Regions from separate parts of the Micromonospora sp. NPDC052213 genome, predicted to be linked through region 1. Evidence: riboswitches for the same ligand, from Rfam matches in the RefSeq annotation. Region 1 holds a riboswitch; each other region holds the start of a gene.
The links. A riboswitch is a leader RNA that binds a small molecule or an ion and turns the genes downstream of it on or off. The one in region 1 is predicted to bind cyclic di-AMP.

Region 1 (4,776 bases):
GCCAGGCACACGCCCCACCAGGGCAGCTCGCCGCCCGCCCCGCCGGACGGGAGGAACCGCTCGTGCGGGCAGTCGCCCGCGCAGCCCACGACGCCGGACAGCGCCGCCGGGACGACGTACGCGATGGCGGGGTCCTGACCGAGCGGCGCGGCGGTGTCGTGGCGGGGCGGCGCGGCGGGGTCCTGACGGAGCGGCGCAACGGTGTCGTGCCGGGGCGGCGCCTGCGAAGCGTCGTGCGCACCGGCCGCGGCAACGGCGTGCGCGGAGACCTCGGCGGGATGGCCCACGGCGTGCGAGCCGTGGCCGAGGGTGTGCATCGCGGCCAGGCCGAACAGCGTGCCGACGAGCAGCAGCAGCCGGGCCCATCGCCCCGCCGTCACCGTCGCCGCCGCCCGCACACCGACCACGGTAGCCCCCGGGGCCGGTGCGTCCGGGGGCGACCGGCGCACCCGACGGCGAATCCGCCCCGGACGAGACCGCCAGGTCGGCCACCACGGGACGGTCGACCGGCGGCGCCCGGACGGTGACCGGGTTGCCGGACGGGACGGCCCGCGGCCGACACCAGCCCTCACGACCTGCGGCCGGATGTCGGGATGGCTACCATTCGGCCGGTGGCCCTCCGCACTCCGCGCCGTCCGCACCGCCGCCCCGACCGGGCGACGGTGTCGAGCGACCGCGACCGGCCGGGCCGGGCCGTCGCGGCGCGTGACCGGCCCGCCACGCCAGGGCGATCCGCCGCGGCGGTCACCCGGGCACGCCGAACCGGCCGGCCCGCCGGCACGTACCCCGCCCTGGATTCGTTGGGAGACACTCGATGGGCGCCGACCACACCCGTCCCGCACCGTCCGCCCCGCCGGGGGTGCGGCGGATCCTCGTCGCGACGGTGGTGCCCCTGTTCGTCGCCACCCTGATCGCGGCCCTGCTGCTCTGGCCGTGGGACGCACCGGACGCCGCGCCCGGCACCGATCCGCCCCGCCACCACGGCACGGTGACCCGGGTGGTGACGGAGCCGTGCCCGCCCACCCCCGAGGCGCCGGAGGGCGCCGCGGAGGGCCCCTGCGGCACCGTGACCGTGCGCGTCGACGACGGCCCCGACGCCGGCCAGCAGGTGGAGACGCCCGTACCGGCAGGGCCGGGGGCGCCGACGGTCGCGGTCGGCGACGAGATCGTCCTGGTCCAGCTCACCGATCCCGCCGACCCCTCGGCGAGCGCCTACAACATCGCCGAGCACCAGCGCGGCAAGCCGCTGCTCTGGCTGGTGGTGCTGTTCGCCGCCGCGATCGTCGCGTTCGGGCGGTGGCGGGGGCTCGCGGCGCTGGCCGGCCTGGCGGCGAGCTTCGCCATCCTGCTGACCTTCGTGCTGCCCGGCATCAGCGCCGGCAGCCCACCGCTGCTGGTCGCGGTCGTCGGCGCGGCACTGATCATGTTCGTGGTGCTCTACCTGACGCACGGGGTGACCGCGCAGACCTCGGTCGCCGTGCTCGGCACGCTGGGCAGCCTGGTGCTGACGGGCGTACTCGGCACGATCGCCACCGCGGCGACCCACCTGACCGGGTTCGGCAGCGAGGACGCCACCACGCTGTCGATGTTCCAGGCCGACGTCGACCTGCACGGCCTGCTGCTCGCCGGGATCATCATCGGCTCGCTCGGCGTGCTCGACGACGTCACCGTGACGCAGGCCGCGACGGTCACCGAGCTGGCGCACGCCAACCCGGGGCTGTCCCGGATGCAGCTGTACCGGGCGGCGACCCGGGTCGGCCGCGCGCACATCGCCTCGACGGTGAACACCATCGTGCTGGCGTACGCCGGGGCCTCGCTGCCGGTGCTGCTTTTGCTGACCGCCGACTCCCGGGCGGTGAGCCAGATCCTGACCAGCGAGTTCCTGGCCCAGGAGATCGTCCGCAGCGCGGTCGCCACCCTGGGCCTGATCGCCGCCGTGCCGCTGACCACCGGGCTCGCGGCCGTGGTGACCACGGCCGGCCGGCGCGGCGGCGAGTCAGCCGACCGCGGCGCACCCCCGACCCCGCCGGCTCCCCGGCCGGCGGCCGACCGCTCCGAGGCGCTGGAGGCCCTCAGCGGGCCGCGCGCCGGAAACGCCCCCTCCGCCGCCCCCGCCGGGTGGCCCGACCGCGACGGGAGCACGGACACCGCATGGTGAAACTCCTCAGCGTGACCGATCAGGACGTCCCGCCTGATAAACGCGTCACTGGTCACCCTCCGCCGCTACGAAATAACGCATTTAGTCGGCTTAGGGACGTAGATCCCCGGCAGGGCTCTCGGGTAACCTCGCTGCCGGTCACCGCCGAAGGCGCGCAGCGGCGCCTGCGGTGCCGCCGCCCAATCGCCGCCAGGCGAGCCGGGGACCCAGGTACGTGGGGTGAATCCGCGACAGCGGTAGGGGCCACTTCCGCCCCGAACCCGTCAGCTAACCCGGTCGGCGGTCGACGGAAGGGAAAAATGTGACGGCACCCCTACGCCGCTGGTTGACCCCTGTGGTGGCCGTGATCGCCGCCCTGGCCGTCTTCGCCGGGCCCCTCCAGGCGGCGGCCGCACCCACCCCGCCGCCCCAGCCCTCCGGCCACGGGGACGACGAGCCCAAGCTGCTCAACGACCTGATCGAGGCGCGGAACCGCAACTACGTCCAGGCCAAGGCGAAGCTCGCGAAGTCGAAGAAGCGCCAACTGGAACTGGCCCTGGAGGTCGACCGGGCGCAGGCCGACCTGGCAGCGCTGGCCCCGCAGGTGAGCCAGATCGCCGCCCAGTCCTACCGGACCGGGCGGATCGGCGCGGTGTCGATGCTGCTGGACACCGCCAGCCCCGACTCGTTCGTCAAGCGCGCCGCCGCCCTCGACGAGCTGAACCTGGTCAACTCCAAGAAGCTCGCCGAGGTGAACGCGGTCAAGAACCGCGCCGAGCAGGCCAAGCTGGCGCTCGACGCCGAGGTTCGCGAGCAGACGAAGCTGACCAACGAGATGGCCCGCGGCAAGCGCGAGGCGGAGAAGGCGCTCGCACTGGTCGGCGGCAGGGGCCTGACCAGCGGCAAGGTGGTCGCCACCTCGCCGGTGGCCCGGATGGCACCGGGTCGTACTGCCGACGGCGACTGGAAGCCCCTGTCCTGCACCGAGAACGACCCCACCACCTCCGGCTGCATCACCGCGCGCACGCTGCACATGTACAAGGAGGTCAAGCGGGCCGGCTTCAACCGCTTCGTCGGCTGTTACCGCTCCGGCGGGCCGTACGAGCATCCGAAGGGCCGGGCCTGCGACTGGTCGCTGCAGCGGAGCGGCTTCGCCCCCTGGCACAACGACGACACCTACATGTACGGCAACAACCTGACCGCGTTCCTGGTCCGCAACGCCGACCGGCTCGGCATCTACTACGTGATCTGGAACCGGCAGATCTGGTTCCCGGCGACCGGCTGGAAGTCCTACAGCGGCCCGTCGAACCATACGGACCACGTGCACGTGTCGCTGCTCTGACGGCAGCCAACGACAGGGCCGCCCCGCAGTCGCGGGGCGGCCCTGTCGGCGTCTGTCGCCGTGTCGGCGTCCACGGCCGGTGGTCGCCCGTGCCCTGCCGGCGTCTGTGGCCCTCGTCGCCGGGCGTCTGTAGCCCTCGTCGGCGGCGCTTGTGGCCCTCGTGAGCGGGCGTCGGGCGGCCGGGCCGGGGCGGGCGAGCGCGGGAACCGGTCAGGCGAGGGCGGCGCTGGCGGCCGGCTGTGCCCCGTCGACCGCGCCCGGCCCGGTGGGCGCGGCGGCGACCCTCCGCGCCTCGCCGGGCACGGCGGTGACCGCCCGCGCCTCGCCGGCGGCCAGCCGGTACGACATGCCCACGACGGCGCAGCGCCCGGCGGCCACCTCGGCGGCGAGCACGGCCGACCTGTCCAGCATCGCCTCGACGGTCTGCGCGATGTGGATGTCGACGATCCGGTCGATGTCGTCCACGCCCTCGGCGGCGGCGCGGCGCAGGCTGGGCACCACGGCGTCCACCACGGCGCACAGGTGCCCGGCCGGGGGCGTGCCGGTGGTGTCCGCCGCGCGGGCCGCCTGGACGGCCCCGCAGGAGTCGTGCCCGAGGACCACCACCAGCGGCGTGCGCAGGACCGTCACGGCGTACTCGACGCTGCCCAGCACCTCGGGGCCGACCGTGTGCCCGGCGGTGCGCACCACGAAGAGGTCGCCGAGGCCGCGGTCGAAGATGATCTCCGCAGCGAGCCGGGAGTCGGAGCAGCCGACGATCACCGCGAACGGGTGCTGCCCGTCCGCGACCGCGGCACGATGCCCGGCGTCCTGGTTGGGGTGGCGTGGGGTGCCGGTGACGAACCGGCGGTTGCCGGCCTGCAACTCGGCGAACGCCTGCTCCGGGTCGCCGGGAGTGGGGAGGGCGTCCCGCACGGCGGTCGAGCCCCCCGGTGCCGGCTCCGACGGATTCCACTCCGGGCCCGGCTGCGCGCCGGGAGATCCGGGACGACTCATCTCCCTCACCTCGCCCCTCACGTGAACGACCTGGTCATCCCGGCCGACGCTGGACGCGGGCAGTCCCCACGGTCACACGCACTCGAAGGTACGTCAAGGGATGCGTGATATGCATTTCATATGTTCGCGCCCGGCTGCGGACGTCGGGCGGGCCTCCCGCACGAGGGCGCGGCGGAAACCCGAAAGGCGCGCCATACGATGACGACATGGCGACGACAGGGGAGAACGGGAGCACCCGGAACTGGACGTTCCTCACGAACCACGGGCACGTGCTGCTCGCCATCGCCCGCAACCCCACCGC
Region 2 (4,776 bases), on a different contig from region 1:
GCGCCGCCGGTGCGCGACGATCGGGCGACGGCGACGGTGGGGAGACGGCGTGATCAGGCGGGATTCCTTCAGCTACACCGTCCAGGCGCGCTGCTCGCTCGCCGACGCCGCGGGGTTGCTCGCGGACCCGGCCCGGCAGCAGGACCTGCACCCGCTGATCGTCCGGGTCCGCCGGGTGTCGCCCCGTCGCGGCGCGCGGGCCAGCTACCTCATCACCGACCGGCTGGCCGTCGGGCCGCTGCGCCTGCCGGTCACCTACCGGGCCGACGTCCTGGTCGACGGGCCGGACGAGATCGTCACCGTGGCCCGGCAGTGGCCGGCCACCACGGTGCGCAACCGGACCCTACTGCGGGCCGAGCCGGACGGCGTGGTCCGGATCGACGTCGAGATCACCCTTGCCGCGCCGGTTCCGCTCTTCGGCTACGCCTTCCGCCAGGCGCGCGCCGCCCACCTGGGGCTGGCTGCCCGGCTCGGCGTCGCCCTGGGCGGGCACCCGCCGGAGTCACCGCCCGGCTGAGCCGGGCATCGACGACACGGCGAGTCCCCCGGCCGTCGGCCGGGAGGTGGCGGCGGGAAGGCGGTCGGCTTCGCCGTCCAGGTCGCGCTGGCGGCGACGTGGCGGCGACGGACGCCCCGGTGACCCGCGAGCGGGTCACCGGGGCCGGGCGTCAGTAGACCGACAGGTGCACGTGGTTGGTGTGGTCGCTGGACGGGTCGCCGTTGGCCCCGCTGTACGACTTCCAGCCGCTGCTGGGCAGCCAGATCTGCCTGTACCAGATCACGTAGAGCACGGCGAGCCGGTCGGCGTTCTTGACGAAGTACGTCGCCAGGTTGTTGCCGTACGTCCTGTCGCCGCCGGTGGCGTCGCCGCCGAACCCGCTCTTCTGCGCCGCGAAGTCGCAGGCCCGGCCCTTGGGGTGCTCGCCGGAGCCGCCGGGGCGGTAGCAGGAGACGTAGCGGGTGAAGCCGGCCGCCTTGGCCTGGTTGAGCGCGTGCAGGGTGCGCGGGGTGATGCAGCCGTCGGCGGGGGTGGGGTCGTTGACGCTGCACGACTCGGACGGCCAGGACCCGTCGGAGTTGCGTGGGGCCGGCTTCGCCGTCGCGGTGGAGCTGCCGCCCGGCCCGCCGCCGCTTGCCTGCGACCGGTTGGCGACCGTCAGCGCCCGCTCCGCCTGCTCCTTGCGCTTGGCCATCACCGTGACCTGCTTGCGCTGTTCCCGGATCTCGCCGTCCAGGGCGAGCTTGGTGCGGGTGGCCTGGTCCCGGGTCTCCTGGAGCTCGCGGAGCGCCCGGTCCTCGTTGGCGGCCACCGCGTCGAGGGCGGCGGCCCGGTCCATGAAGCCGTCCGGCGAGCTGCTGTTGAGCAGGGCGGACGCCACCCCCAGCCGGCCGGTCCGGTAGGCCACTCCGGCGATCTCGCCGACCTTGTTGCTCCGCTCGGTCAGCTCGCTCTCGGTCGTCTTGAGCTGCGCGGCGAGCTGCTGCTGCCGCTTGACCGACGTGTCCAGCGCCCGCTTGGCGTCCAGGTAGCCCTTGCTGGCGGCTTCGAGCTGGGCCCGCAGGGCGGGCGTGCCGCCCTCCTGGTCCTGGCCGGGGGCCGCGGCGAGCAGGCCGGCCCGGGAGGCGGCCGCCGCGGGAGCGGTGGTGACCGGGGCGACCGCGGCGCCGAGGGCGAGCGTCACGGCGATCAGGGCCGCCAACCGGGCGGCGCGTCGTCGTACAGGTGCCATCACTGGCATACACGTGTCCTTCCGTCAGCCGCCGACCGGGTTAGCTGACGGGTTCGGGACGGAAGATCCCTACCGCTGACGCGGATGCACCCCACGAACATGGTTCCCCGGTTCGCCCCGCCGGGCGATTAGGCGGCGGCCACCGCCGGCACCGGTGGGTGCCGCCTGGCGGAGGCCGGAACCGAGCCTACCGGTGCCGGTGTGACTGGTGCAGCGCACGTGACCGAGGGTGCCTGTCCGCTTACCGTCAAATCCGACATAAGTCAACAATACTCTCCCAGATTTAAGGCTGTGCTCATTACCACTCAACCGACCCGCAGGCCCCGGGAGACGCCCCCGGCTCGATCTGCAACGTCGCGTGCTCGATCTGGAAGTCCTCGTGCAGGGCCGTCCGGGCCGCGGTGAGCACCGCGCCGACCTCGGCGCCGGGCTCCATGGTCAGGTGTGCCGAGGCCACCTCCATCCCGGAGGTCAGCGTCCAGACGTGCAGGTCGTGCACCTCGGCCACGCCGGGCACGGCGGCCAGCCGGTCGTGCACCCTGGTGACCTCGAGGTGCTCCGGCGCGGCCTGCACCAGGATGCGCAGCGCGGCGCGTCCGAGCCGCCAGGTGCGGGGCAGGATGAACATCCCGATCGCCACCGCGACCAGCGGGTCCGCCCACCACCAGTCGGTGACGGCGATCAGCAGGGCCGCGCCGATCACGCCGAGTGAGCCCAGCAGGTCGCCCAGCACCTCCAGGTACGCGCCCTGCATGTTGATGCTCTCCTTCGCCCCGGACCGCAGCAGGGCGAAGGCGGCCACGTTGGCGAGCAGGCCGAGCACGGCGACCGCGAGCATCGGGCCGGCGAGCACCTCCGGCGGGTCGCCGAACCGGCGTACGGCCTCGACGACCACGTAGACCGCGACGCCGGAGAGCAGCACGGCGTTGGCCAGGGCGGCCAGCACCTCCAGCCGGTAGAGGCCGAAGGTGCGCTGCGGGTCCGCGCCGGCGCGCCGGGTCGCGGTGATCGCCGCGAGTGCCATGCCGATGCCGAGCACGTCGGTGAACATGTGCCCGGCGTCGCTCAGCAGAGCCAGCGAGCCGGTGCGGAAGGCGGCCACCGCCTCCACCACCATCAGGGCGCCGAGCAGCGCGAACGCCGCCCAGAGGCGGCCCCGGTGGCGGTGCGCGGCATTCGCGACCGACCCGTGGTGGTGGTCATGACCTGCGCCCACGCGCCCACCTTCCGTCACCCGTCCGGACCCGGTTCAATCTATGCTCACATCGCAATATGTGCAAGTGACTGCCGGCGGCGGCCGGGACGACTCAGCCGGTCGGGTCGACGGTGGTCAGCCGCTGGGTGGCCCGCGACAGCGCGACGTAGAGCGTCCGTACGCCCGAACCCGGGTCGGCCCGGATCTCGCCCGGGGCGACCAGGACCACGCCGTCGTACTCCATGCCCTTGGCCTCCAGGCTGGTCACCACCTGCAGGCGCGGCGCGCCCAGCCCGCCCAGCCACCCGGCCACCTCGTCCCGGCGGGGCACCGGGGTGATCACGCCCACGGTGCCCTCCACCTCGGCCAGCAGCGCCGTGGCCGCCGTCACCACGGCGGTCTCCAGCTCCGCCGGCGGCACCACCAGCTCGACCGGGTCGACGCCGGTGGAGCGCACCGCCCTGGGCAGCGGGAGGTCCGGGTGCAGCCGGCGGATCTCGGCCGCCGCCACCGCGAAGATCTCCGCCGAGTTGCGGTAGTTCGTGGTCAGGGTGAAGTGGTGCCGCTTGCGCCGGCCCAGCGCCTGGTCCCGGGCGCGGGTCAGCTCCTCCGGGTCGCCGGTCCACGCCGTCTGCGCCGGGTCGCCCACCACCGTCCACGAGGCCAGCCGTCCGCGCCGGCCGATCATGCGCCACTGCATCGGCGAGACGTCCTGCGACTCGTCGACCACGACGTGCGCGTACTCCCGGTAGTCCTCCGGGCGCTGCCGCGCCGCCTCGCGGGCCGCGCGCTGCCGGTCGGCGAACGTGCTCAGCTCGCGGACCCCGCCGGCCAGCTGGAACGGGTCCCGCTTCGGCCGGGCCGGCTTCATCGGCTTGCCGAGCAGCGCGTCCAGCTCGTCCAGCAGCGCGATGTCGGCGATCGTCAGCCCGGCGCGGTCCAGGCTCCGGTAGGCGTCGGTCAGCAGCCGGATCTCGGCGCCGGAGAGGATCCCGCCCGCGTACCGGCGCAGCCGGTCGGGGCGGGCCAGCCAGCCCAGCACGTGCCGGGGGTGCAGCCGGGGCCACCACGCCTTGAGGAACTCCCGGAACTCCGGCCGCTCGGCGATCTCGTCCTCGAACGCGCGCTGCTCGGGCAGCCGGCCGATGCCCAGCCGACGGGCCTGCGCCCAGAGCGCGGCGAAGACGCCGTCGAAGCCGGCGCGGCGCACCTCGTTGCGGCGGGCGCCCCGGGGCATCGCCCGCTCCCGGATGGCGTCCAGCTCGCGGCGGTCCAGCCGGAGCAGCCCGCCCCGGTAGAGCAGGCGCAGCTCGGCCGGGCCGTCCGGCACCGCGTCCCGGGCCGCCCGTTCCAGCACCCGGCGCATCCGCAGGGAGCCCTTGACCGCCGCCACGGCCGGCGGGTCGGTACGGGTGGCGCTCATGCCCGGGAACAGGGTGCCCAGCGAGTGCAGCGTGGCGGTGTCCTCGCCGAGCGAGGGCAGCACCGAGGCGATGTACTCGACGAAGACCGAGGACGGGCCGACCACCAGGATGCCGCCGCCGGCGTACCGGCTGCGGTCGGAGTAGAGCAGGTACGCGGCCCGGTGCAGGGCGACCGCCGTCTTGCCGGTCCCCGGGCCGCCGGAGACGATCGTCACCCCGGAACCGGGGGAGCGGATGGCCTCGTCCTGCTCCCGCTGGATGGTGGCGACGATGTCCCGCATGCCCCGGCCGGTGGCCTTCGACAGCGTGGCGAGCAGCGCGCCGTCGCCGACCACCGCCATGTCGGCGGGCGCGGCGGCGGGATCGAGCAGGTCGTCCTCGATCCGGGTGACCCGCTCACCGGAGGACTGGATCATGCGTCGCCGCA
Region 3 (4,776 bases), on a different contig from region 1:
GAACCCCACGGTGCTCTACACGCCGACCTGGACGGGCCACCACGCGGACGCCAACTACTGCTCCCTGCCGGTGGCCGAGGCGCTGCTGCGCGGGCTGTTGGCGCGGGGCGCGACGGTGATCCTGCGGGCCCACCCGTACACCTCGCAGAACCCGGCCTCGGCGCGGCAGCTGGGCCGGCTCACGGAGCTGCTGGCCGCCGACCGGGCCCGTACCGGCCGGCAGCACGTCTTCGGCGCCGCCGCCACCCGCGAGCTGACCCTGACGGAGTGCGTGAACCGCTCGGACGCGCTGGTCTCCGACGTGTCCGGGGTGATCTCCGACTACCTCTACTCCGGCAAGCCGTACGCGGTCACCGACATGGGCGACGAGGGCGACCGGTTCGCCGAGCGGTTCCCGCTGGCCGGCTCGGGGTACGTACTGCGCCGCGACATGTCCAACGTGGACGAGGTGCTGGCCGCGCTGCTCGACACCGACCCGCTCGCCGCCGCCCGCTGGGCCACCCGGAGCCGCTACCTGGGCGACTTCCCGGCCGAGTCGTACGCCGAGGCGTTCCTGGACGCCGCGCGGCGGCAGCTCGACGCGGACTGGAACCCGCCGACGCCGCGCGCCGTCGGCGGGACCGGCCTGCCGGTCGAGCCGGACGAGGCGACCCTCTCCGCCACCACCTGACCGGCCGGCATCCGGCGGGTCAGCGGTACGGGTCGACCAGCTCCAGGACGGCCTCGGGGGCCTCGACGTGGGCGTTGTGGCCCAGGCCGGGCAGGGTGGCGACCGGCACGCCCAGCTCCTTGAGCTGGGCGTCGGTGACCATGGGGTCGTGCTCGCCGCGGGCCAGCAGCACCGGCACGTCCGTCGCCGCCAGCAGGGTCGGCAGGTCCGGCTCCCCCACCCCGAACGCGGCGGGGTCCATCGCCAGCCGCCAGCGGCCGTCGACCTGCCGCAGCCCGGCCTCGACCACGGGGTGGTCCGGCGCGAAGAGCCCGGTCAGGCCGGCCACCCGCAGGTACCGGCGGGCCGCCTCGTCCCGGCTGGCGAACCAGGTCACCGGTCGGGCGGCCAGCTCCCCGGCCTTCGCCAGCTCGGCCGGGGACCAGACGGCCTTGATGCCGAGCCCGACCACGGCGTCGACCGGCAGCCCGGCGCGGCGGGCGGCCAGCGCCAGCCCGACCACGCCGCCGAGGGAGTGCCCCAGCACGACGAGCCGGTCCCCCGCCGCGAGCCCCGCGGCGATCCGGTCGGCCAGCCCGGCGAACGAGTACGCCGGCAGCGGCGGCGACCAGCCGTGGCCGGCGAGGTCCGGTGCCAGCCACCGCCCCGCCCACCGGCGTTCCAGCAGCGGCGCCCAGGGCAGCCACACGTCCCCGGTCGCGCCCATGCCGTGCAGCAGCAGCAGGACGCGCCGGCCGTCCCGGTCACCCGATTCATCGGCCATAGGCCGCAGTGTGCCACCCGCCGTACGCCCCGGCGAGGTCCGTGACCCGGAGACGACATCGGGCGCCGGCTCCCGGGGTGGGGAGCCGACGCCCGACGGGTGTCTTGCTCAGGCGGAGTAGCCGCGGGTGGCGGCCCAGTTCGCCAGGGCGATGGTGGACATCCAGTACGAGGCGGTCGCGGGGTTCGCCGAGTCGGCGATCTTCACCAGCCGGCCCTCGTCCTGGTAGCCGACGACGGCGATGTAGTGGCCGCCGGGGAACGAGTGCCAGCCGCCGTCGGTGTCGGTGGCGCTGCCGGCGACGTTCACCACGACGCCCCGCCCGTCCGTGATGGCGGCGACCACGTCGGCCTGGAGCTGGTCCATCTGCGCCGGGGTCGCGGCACCGCCCGGGATCATCCGGGTCCGGTACGGGTCACCCTTCACCGTCGCGTTCAGCACCCGGGTGGTGTCCTCGGCCGAGTCGGTGCCCATCTCGTCGGTGCCGAGCTGGGCGCCGAGGGCGGCCTGGCTGCGCGCGATGCCGGCGGCGCTGAGGGCGTGCCGGACGGCGGCCGGACCGCAGTTGTAGAAGGTGGTCTGGGCCTGGTAGTCGTAGTCCAGCGACTTCGCCTTCGGCGGCTTCGGCGGCTCCGGCTTGCGGGTCAGGTCCGGGTTCGGGGCGGCGCTGGTGGCGCTGGCCGACGGAGCGGCGCTGGACGCGGCCGGGGCGCCGGTCGACGGGGCCGCCGCGACGCGGGCGTCGCCGCGCGAGGCGACGGTGCCGTCCCGCAGCTCGCTAACGGCCACCGGGGCCTGTGCGGCGGCGGGCGCCTCGTCGGTGCCGGCCAGCAGCGCGCCGGTGCCCGACGCGAGCACGAGCGCCGCGGCCGACGCGGCGGCCACCTGGTACGGACGCTCGGACGTGAGGCGACGGAGCTGTCGCTTGAGGTGGTGCTTCACGGTTTCCTCCACGGGCTCGGGGGGTGAGCGGCCGCCGGTCCGCGCAGGGGGGACCGACCGCGCGGACGGCGTCCGGCGGTGGTGGACCACTCAGGGGATGCGCCCGGGATGCCGGGCGACGGGCGGTGACCGGTGGGTCAGCTCGCGGCGTGCGGTCGGGCGAGCGCGGGCACCGCGGCGCCGTGGAGGCGCCGGAACGGCCGGGGGGCGGGTGGGTGCTGCACGGGGATGGAACTCCTTCCGACGCCGCCGACCGGGTTAGCTGACGGATTCGGGCGGGAAGAACGCCCTACCGCGGGCCGTGGCCCGCGGATTCACCCCGATGTTGCACTGGGTCCCCGGCTCGCCTGTTCACGATTAGGCGGGTCGGCGCGGCGTCGCCTCTTGCGATCGGGTACCGCACCGGACGGGCCGACACTACTGGCCGGCCCGCGCCCTGCCAACCCGCTCCCACCTGCTTAAACCTTGATCGGGAGACTTTTTTTGCGGTCAGTTCGGCACTGACGCGACTCAATGGGACGACCGTTTCCCGACGCACCTTGCGTCGACAACCGGACGAGCGGCGGACATCGGCGCGGAATCGTCGGCGGGAATCGGCCGGGCCGTGCCGGATGACCGGTTCGGCACCGCTATGACCGGCGTCACGAAATTGCCCCGGCGGTTCAGCCCACCCGCGCGGGCCGCCACCGCGGGTCGACGCCCGGCGGTTCAGCCACCCGCGCGGGCCGCCATCGCGCGGCGAGCGCGGGCCGACGCCCGGCGGACACGGGCCGGGCCGCCGGGAGCCGGCCCGGCCGGAGCCGGACCGCTGCGGCGTACGCCTCCCCGGCCAGGGCCCGCGCCGCCTCGGCGGCCAGGTCGGCGTCCCGCCACGCCAACCGTTCCCGCTCGGCGGCGGCCCGGTGGTCGGCCCGTCTCGCGTCGCGTACCGCCCGGGCCAGCGCGATCTCCTGCTCGACCGGGTGGCGGCGGGGATCCCAGCCGGCCCGGCGGCCGAACACCTCGCGGAGTTGGCGGGTGGAGAGGTCGCCGCGCCAGTGGGCCGCCACCGCCGCCTGGTGCAGCCAGCGCTCGCGGGCGGCGTACTCGGCGGGCGTGCGCGGGGTGCGCGGGGCGGGCAGGGCGGCGGCCCCGGTGAAGCGGCGGGCGGCGGTCTCCGCCTCGTCGTACGCCCGCCAGGCCCGGTCGGCCTCCTCCTGCGCGGCGAGCCAGTCGGCCCGCCGCCGCCGGGCGGTGCGGGCGGCCCGGCCCGCCGCGACGGCCACCTCCTCGGCGTAGCGGCGCAGGTCGGCGGCCTCCGCCGCAGGGTCGGCCGCGGGCGGGGCGACCGGCTCGTCGGCGGGACGGACCCGCTCGGGGCGGGCGACCAGCACGGCGAGCACGGTCAGGGCCAGCAGGAGCAGGGCGGACCAGATGGCGGCGGCCCGCGGCACCTCGATCAGGAACTGGTAGACGACGGTCTCCATGGTCGGCACCTCACGGGGAGCGAGTGCGGCAGCGGGGCGCACGCGGCGCCGGGTGGCGGGCGCGGCGGTGCCACGTCCCGCCGCCGGGACGGGTGCGGGTGGTGGAGAGCGGAGGACGGGCACCTTCGTCAACGCCTGCGATGGCGGAAGGGGCCCTTCCTGCGCCGTTGCGGCGGGTGCGGTCGCGGGGCGCGCGTGCCCCGCGGGGCGGTGCGGATCAGACGTGCGGTGGGCCCCGGGGGCCGACCGTCCCCGGGGTGTGCCCGACCGGCGCGGGGACCGGGCCGGCGGTGACGGCCCCGGCGGCTGCGCCCGGGTCGGCCGGAGCGGCGGGTCGGCCGGGGCCGGCGGCGGCCCGGTCGACGGCGGCGGCCCGGTCGACGGCGGTGGCCCGGTCGACGGCGGTGGCACCGGCGGCGACGACGTGGTGGTCGGCGACGGCCACGGGCGGGTCGGCGGGTGCCAGCGTGACGGGGAGCGCCGGGGCCGGGGGCGCCCAGGCGTGAGCCGGGGGTGCCCAGGTGTCGGTCGACGGCACTCCGGCCTGGGCCGAGGCGGCGGCGGGAAGGGCCCCGGCGCCGACGGCGAACGCGACCGCGACGGCGAGGCCGGTCAGCAGCCGCGCGGCCCACCGCGCCACCCACCACAGGGGACAGGTGAGCGCGACGGGAAGCACGCGACCACGCTACCGCCGATGCCGCCGGTCCGCATCGCCGCCGGGCGTGTCCCGTGCACGGCGGCCTCGGCGGCCCTCCGGCCCGGTGCGCTGCGCGTCCGGCCGTCCACCCCGGACCGCACGGACCAGGGTGGACGGGTGGTCCGGCCGTCCGGTTGGTCGACCTGCGCCGATGGACGCGGTCGTCCTACGCCCGGGGGCGCGGCCGTCCGGCGGGCGCACGGGACTCGACGTACGCCGGTCGGTGGTCCGCCTCCGG
Region 4 (4,776 bases), on a different contig from region 1:
AACCGCAAGAAGTCGGCGGACCTGCAGAAGAAGATCCAGCCGTTGGCGCTGGAGACCGAGCTGGCGATGGACCGGGTCGGTGACCTCGCCGCCCGCTACTACATCTCCGGCCCGTCGCAGGAGATCGGCGCGCTGCTGGTCAGCGCCAAGCCGGACACGCTCACCGAGCAGCTGACCCTCCTGGACCGGCTGGCGGCCCAGGAGCGCAAGCAGCTCGAGGGCGTCACCAAGGTCCGCGACAAGTTCGACGCGGAGAAGCAGAAGCTCGACGCGCTGATCGTGGCGCAGACCAAGCAGCAGGACGACCTGGCGGCGAAGAAGAAGCAGATCGACGCCGACATCAAGAAGCTCGAGGCGTCGCTGCCGGTGACCACCGTCAAGACGGAGAAGTGCCCGACCATCAACGGCGTGGTCAGCGAGGCGGCCCGGACCGCCATCAAGACCGCCTGCGCCCAGGTCGGCGACCCGTACGTCTGGGGCGCCACCGGGCCCAACTCGTTCGACTGCTCGGGCCTGACCCAGTACGCCTACAAGGCGGCGGGCATCCACCTGACGCACTTCACCGGTGCGCAGTGGAACGAGGGCAAGGCCATCCCGCGCTCCGAGGCGCGCCCCGGTGACCTGGTGTTCTTCTTCACCGACCTGCACCACGTCGGCCTCTATCTCGGCAACGACAAGATGGTGCACGCGCCCCGGGCCGGCAAGCCGGTCAACGTCTCCAGCATCAACACGATGCCGGTGGCCGGGTTCCGTAGGCCCGGCTGATCCCGCACCACGCACGGAAGGGCCCCCGGTCGGGTAGACCAGGGGCCCTCGTCGTGCTCGGGGACGGCCTGCGCCGGTCCGGGCGAGCGGTGGGTTACTGGGGCGCCCCCAACGCGGAGGGCAGCACGTTCACGTCGTCCAGGTTGACGTACATGACCCGGTGGCCGAACTGGACCTGCACGTACCTGTTCTCGCCGCGGATCACCGTCCAGTCACCCGGCGACGACCCGTCGAACGTGACGGCCCGGTAGTACTCGCCGGGGAGCACCGTGCCGACGGCGTACCGCTGGCCGGCCGAGAGGGTGTACTGGAGCGGGGAGATCGGCTGGTAGGGCACGCCGGCCGGGTAGGCGGCCTGCTCCGGGTACGCCCGGCCGTAGACCGGGATGGTGGCCCTGCCGTCCTTCGGGGTCACCACGAAGCCGACGGACCACTTCGCGGTCGGCTTCGAGGCGGGGTTGTGGAACCACGCCTTCTGGCCGAGGTACCAGATCGCGGTCCAGTCCCCCCGCACCTCGGCCAGGGCGTACGTCTGCCCGGCGGAGGCCCGGGCGCCGTGGTCGGAGATGTACATGGTGTTCGGGGTGCCGTCGGGCCGCAGCGCGATGTCGTTGACCAGCGGCGCGTCGTGGCTCGGCGCGCTGTGCAGGATCACCGCGGACGAGCCGCGCAGCGGGCAGGGAGCCACCGGCGGGGGCGGGTTCGGCACGCCGGGCGGCTGCCGGTTGCAGCCGGTGAACTGCGGCTGGTTGGTGGCGAAGTCCGGGTCGATGGTGACCAGCCCCGTGTGCGGCGTGCCGGTCGACGTGAACGGCGCCTTGAGCAGGTCGAAGTAGTGCGACCAGTCCCAGTACGGGCCCGGGTCCCAGTGCATGCCGCGCACGGTCGAGGCGACGGTGCCGGGGACGTTGTCGTGACCGATGATGTGCTGCCGGTCCAGCGGGATGTTGTACCGCAGCGCCAGATGGCGGACCAGCTTGGCGGAGGTGCGGTACATCGCCTCGGTGTACCAGGTGCCGTGCCCCGCGAAGCCCTCGTGCTCCAGGCCGATGGACTTGGCGTTCACGTACCAGTTGCCGGCGTGCCAGCCGACGTTCTTGGTCTTGATGTGCTGGGCGATGTGGCCGTCCACCGAGCGCAGGGTGTAGTGCCAGCCCACCCGCCTCGGGTCCTTGACCAGGTTGACGCTGGGCCCGAAGTAGCCCTCGGTGTCGTGGATGACGATGTACTCGATCTTCTGCTGGGCCGGCCGGTCGGCGAGGTCGTGGTTGCCGTAGTCACCCACGGTCGGGCCGTACTGGGCGTAGGGCGCCGGGATCCACTCGCAGGAGATCGTGTCGGGGCACTCCAGCCCGTCGGGCCGGGCGACCTTGCGCAGGCCCAGCCGGTCGAGCCAGGAGCGTTCCGGCTGCACCGCGCTGGCGGGGAGGGTGACCCGGTGCCCGTCGTCGGTCAGCCGGCTGTCGCCGGCGCCGATGGTGGCGTACACCTCGTTGGCGAAGGCCGCCGCGGCGTCGGCGCTGTCCGCGCCGGAGTACCGGGCCACGGCGCCGTACCAGGCCGCCGGGTCCGTGTCGGCGCCGACCGGGGCGCCGATCTCCTTCTGGTACGCGGCCAGCAGCGCCGCGCCGCCCCGGATGTTGGCCGTGGCGTCCGTGCGCAGCGCCTCCTCGCTGGCGCCGGTCAGCCCGGCGGCGGCGTCGAGCGTCCGCAGCGAGGCTTCGGCGGGAGGCTGGGCGGCCGGCGGCTCGTGCGCCTCGGCCAGGGACGGGCGGGAGTCGTCGCCCCGCGGGTCCTCGGTGCCCTCGTCGTGGTGGGTGCCCCCGGGCAGTGCGGCGACGTACTCCGCGTCGGTGAGGTGCATCGGTCCGAAGCCGCCGCTGGTGCTCGGCGTTCCGGCGTTGGTGTCCCAGCGGGACTGCAGGTAGGAGACTCCGAGCAGGACGCTCTCCGGCACGCCGTACTCCGCGGCCGCGGCGGCGTACTGCTGCTGCCGGTCGGTCGTCGATGCGGCGGCGGCGGTTCCGGCGGCGGTGAGCGGCGTCGCCGCCAGGGCGGCCGCCACGGCGGCGGCCAGCAGGACGCGTCTGCTCCTCGATGTCGCTGACAGGTGCATCAGACCCCCAGGTCGGACGGGCGAATGTGGGGCCACCTTCGCCCCGGGCGCCACCTCCGGTCAATACCTTTCCATGCGTCACTTACCGAAGAAGGAAAATTTCGTCGCCGGAGGTACTCGCTCCCACCGGCCGGCACGAATACGGTGTGTCACGGCTCGATGGGTTGCGGATCGATAACGACCGTCTCTACTCTGGTCATTCGTCGGCCGGCGACAGTCCGCCCAACCGGGGCGGTAACGGTCCGACACCGCCGAGTCGCTCCCGAGCGAGCCGGGGACCCAGGTACCCCGGGGTGAATCCGCAGCACCTGCGGTAGGGCGTCCCCTTCCCGCCCGAACCCGTCAGCTAACCCGGTAGGCGGTACGGGAAGAAGGAGTACGGAGCCCGGTGGCACACCATGCCCCGCGGCCACCGTCGGCACGGTCGGCACCCGCCGGCCCGACGACGGCTGCGCCGCGCCCACGCTGGTACCGCTGCACCACCGCCCTCGCCGCCCTGGCCGCGTTCGCCGTCGTCCTGACCGGCGGCGCCACGGCGGCCCACGCCGAACCGACGGTCGCCGAGATCGAGCGCCAGATCGACGAGGACTGGAACAAGCTCGAACCGATCATCGAACGGCACAACGCCACCCGCCAGGACCTGGCCGCCAAACGCAGGCAGGCCGACGCCCTCGCCAAGCAGATCAAGCCCCTGGAACGGCAGGTCGAGCAGGCGATGGAGGAGGTCAGCGCGCTGGCCGTCCGCGCCTACAAGGGCGAGAACGTCTCCGCCGTCAACGCCCTGCTGGGCAGCCGCTCGCCCGACCAGATGGTCGGCCAGCTCGAACTGCTCGACCGGTTCGCCCAGCACCAGCAGCAGGACGTGCGGCAGGTCGCCGAGTTGCGCGACCGACTGGCCGAGAAGAAGGCCCCGCTCGACGAGATGGTCGTCCAACTCGGCCGGACGGAGGCCCAGCTCGCCGCGAAGAAGAAGCAGATCAACGCCGAGATCGACCGGCTGCAGAAGCTGCGGCTGCGGATCTACGGCAGCGGCGGCGGCGGTTCGCTGCGCCCCGCCCCCTGCCCGGCCAGCTACCCGGGTGGCGGGGCCGGCACCGCGGTCAAGTTCGCCTGCGCCCAGATCGGCAAGCCCTACGTCTGGGGCGCCGAGGGCCCGAACGCGTACGACTGCTCGGGCCTGATGCTCGCCGCCTGGGCGAAGGCCGGGGTCTCGCTGCCGCACAACGCCGCGCAGCAGCGCCGGGTCACCGCGACCGTCACCCGGGGCGAGCTGCGCCCGGGAGACCTGGTCTTCTACTACAGCGACCTGCACCACGTCGGCATGTACGTCGGCGGGGGCTGGGTGGTGCACGCCTCCCGAGCCGGGGTGCCGGTGAAGATGAAGAAGGTCGACGACGGCCCGATCCACAGTTACGGCCGCCCCGGCTGAGCGGGTGAGGAACGGGCCCTTCCTGACGCACCCGGTGGCGGAAGGGCCCGCGCCTCACGGCGACCGTCGGGTCAGCGGGTCGGCCAGGTGCGCCAGTGCTGCCAGGAGCGGCTCGGGGTCGGGCCGCGCTGCCCCTGGTAGCGCGAGCCGTAGACGGCCGAGCCGTACGGGTGCTCGGCCGGCGACGAGAGCCGGAAGATGCAGAGCTGACCGATCTTCATGCCCGGCCAGAGGGTGATGGGCAGGTTGGCCACGTTGGACAGCTCCAGCGTCACGTGGCCGGAGAAGCCCGGGTCGATGAAGCCCGCGGTGGAGTGGGTGAGCAGGCCGAGCCGTCCCAGGCTCGACTTGCCCTCCAGCCGCCCGGCGAGCTGGTCGCCGAGGGAGATCACCTCCAGCGTCGAGGCGAGCACGAACTCGCCCGGGTGCAGCACGAACGGCTCGCCCTCGGGCACCTCGACCATCG

Region 2: it holds a riboswitch for cyclic di-AMP, as region 1 does, so the genes downstream of both, AB0L34_RS15885 (hypothetical protein) here and AB0L34_RS17980 (hypothetical protein) in region 1, are expected to answer to the same signal.
Region 3: it holds a riboswitch for cyclic di-AMP, as region 1 does, so the genes downstream of both, AB0L34_RS16625 (C39 family peptidase) here and AB0L34_RS17980 (hypothetical protein) in region 1, are expected to answer to the same signal.
Region 4: it holds a riboswitch for cyclic di-AMP, as region 1 does, so the genes downstream of both, AB0L34_RS31555 (NlpC/P60 family protein) here and AB0L34_RS17980 (hypothetical protein) in region 1, are expected to answer to the same signal.

Annotation. Positions count from the first base shown of each region.
Region 1 covers NZ_JBFAVI010000068.1:920-5,695, forward strand. The annotation lists gene AB0L34_RS17970 (hypothetical protein) at 1-398, opposite strand, end outside; gene AB0L34_RS17975 (YibE/F family protein) at 815-2,158, shown strand; cyclic di-AMP (ydaO/yuaA leader) riboswitch at 2,325-2,456, shown strand; gene AB0L34_RS17980 (hypothetical protein) at 2,460-3,479, shown strand; gene AB0L34_RS17985 (carbonic anhydrase) at 3,690-4,475, opposite strand; gene AB0L34_RS17990 (MarR family winged helix-turn-helix transcriptional regulator) at 4,682-4,776, shown strand, end outside.
Region 2 covers NZ_JBFAVI010000055.1:7,318-12,093, reverse strand. The annotation lists gene AB0L34_RS15890 (SRPBCC family protein) at 50-517, shown strand; gene AB0L34_RS15885 (hypothetical protein) at 669-1,730, opposite strand; cyclic di-AMP (ydaO/yuaA leader) riboswitch at 1,744-1,875, opposite strand; gene AB0L34_RS15880 (cation diffusion facilitator family transporter) at 2,029-2,946, opposite strand; gene AB0L34_RS15875 (AAA family ATPase) at 3,038-4,776, opposite strand, start outside.
Region 3 covers NZ_JBFAVI010000059.1:27,087-31,862, forward strand. The annotation lists gene AB0L34_RS16615 (CDP-glycerol glycerophosphotransferase family protein) at 1-670, shown strand, start outside; gene AB0L34_RS16620 (alpha/beta hydrolase) at 690-1,433, opposite strand; gene AB0L34_RS16625 (C39 family peptidase) at 1,542-2,387, opposite strand; cyclic di-AMP (ydaO/yuaA leader) riboswitch at 2,608-2,749, opposite strand; gene AB0L34_RS16630 (hypothetical protein) at 3,038-3,841, opposite strand; gene AB0L34_RS16635 (hypothetical protein) at 4,059-4,517, opposite strand; gene AB0L34_RS16640 (acyltransferase) at 4,705-4,776, opposite strand, start outside.
Region 4 covers NZ_JBFAVI010000236.1:2,842-7,617, forward strand. The annotation lists gene AB0L34_RS31545 (NlpC/P60 family protein) at 1-765, shown strand, start outside; gene AB0L34_RS31550 (peptidoglycan recognition family protein) at 860-2,881, opposite strand; cyclic di-AMP (ydaO/yuaA leader) riboswitch at 3,121-3,257, shown strand; gene AB0L34_RS31555 (NlpC/P60 family protein) at 3,270-4,310, shown strand; gene dcd (dCTP deaminase) at 4,382-4,776, opposite strand, start outside.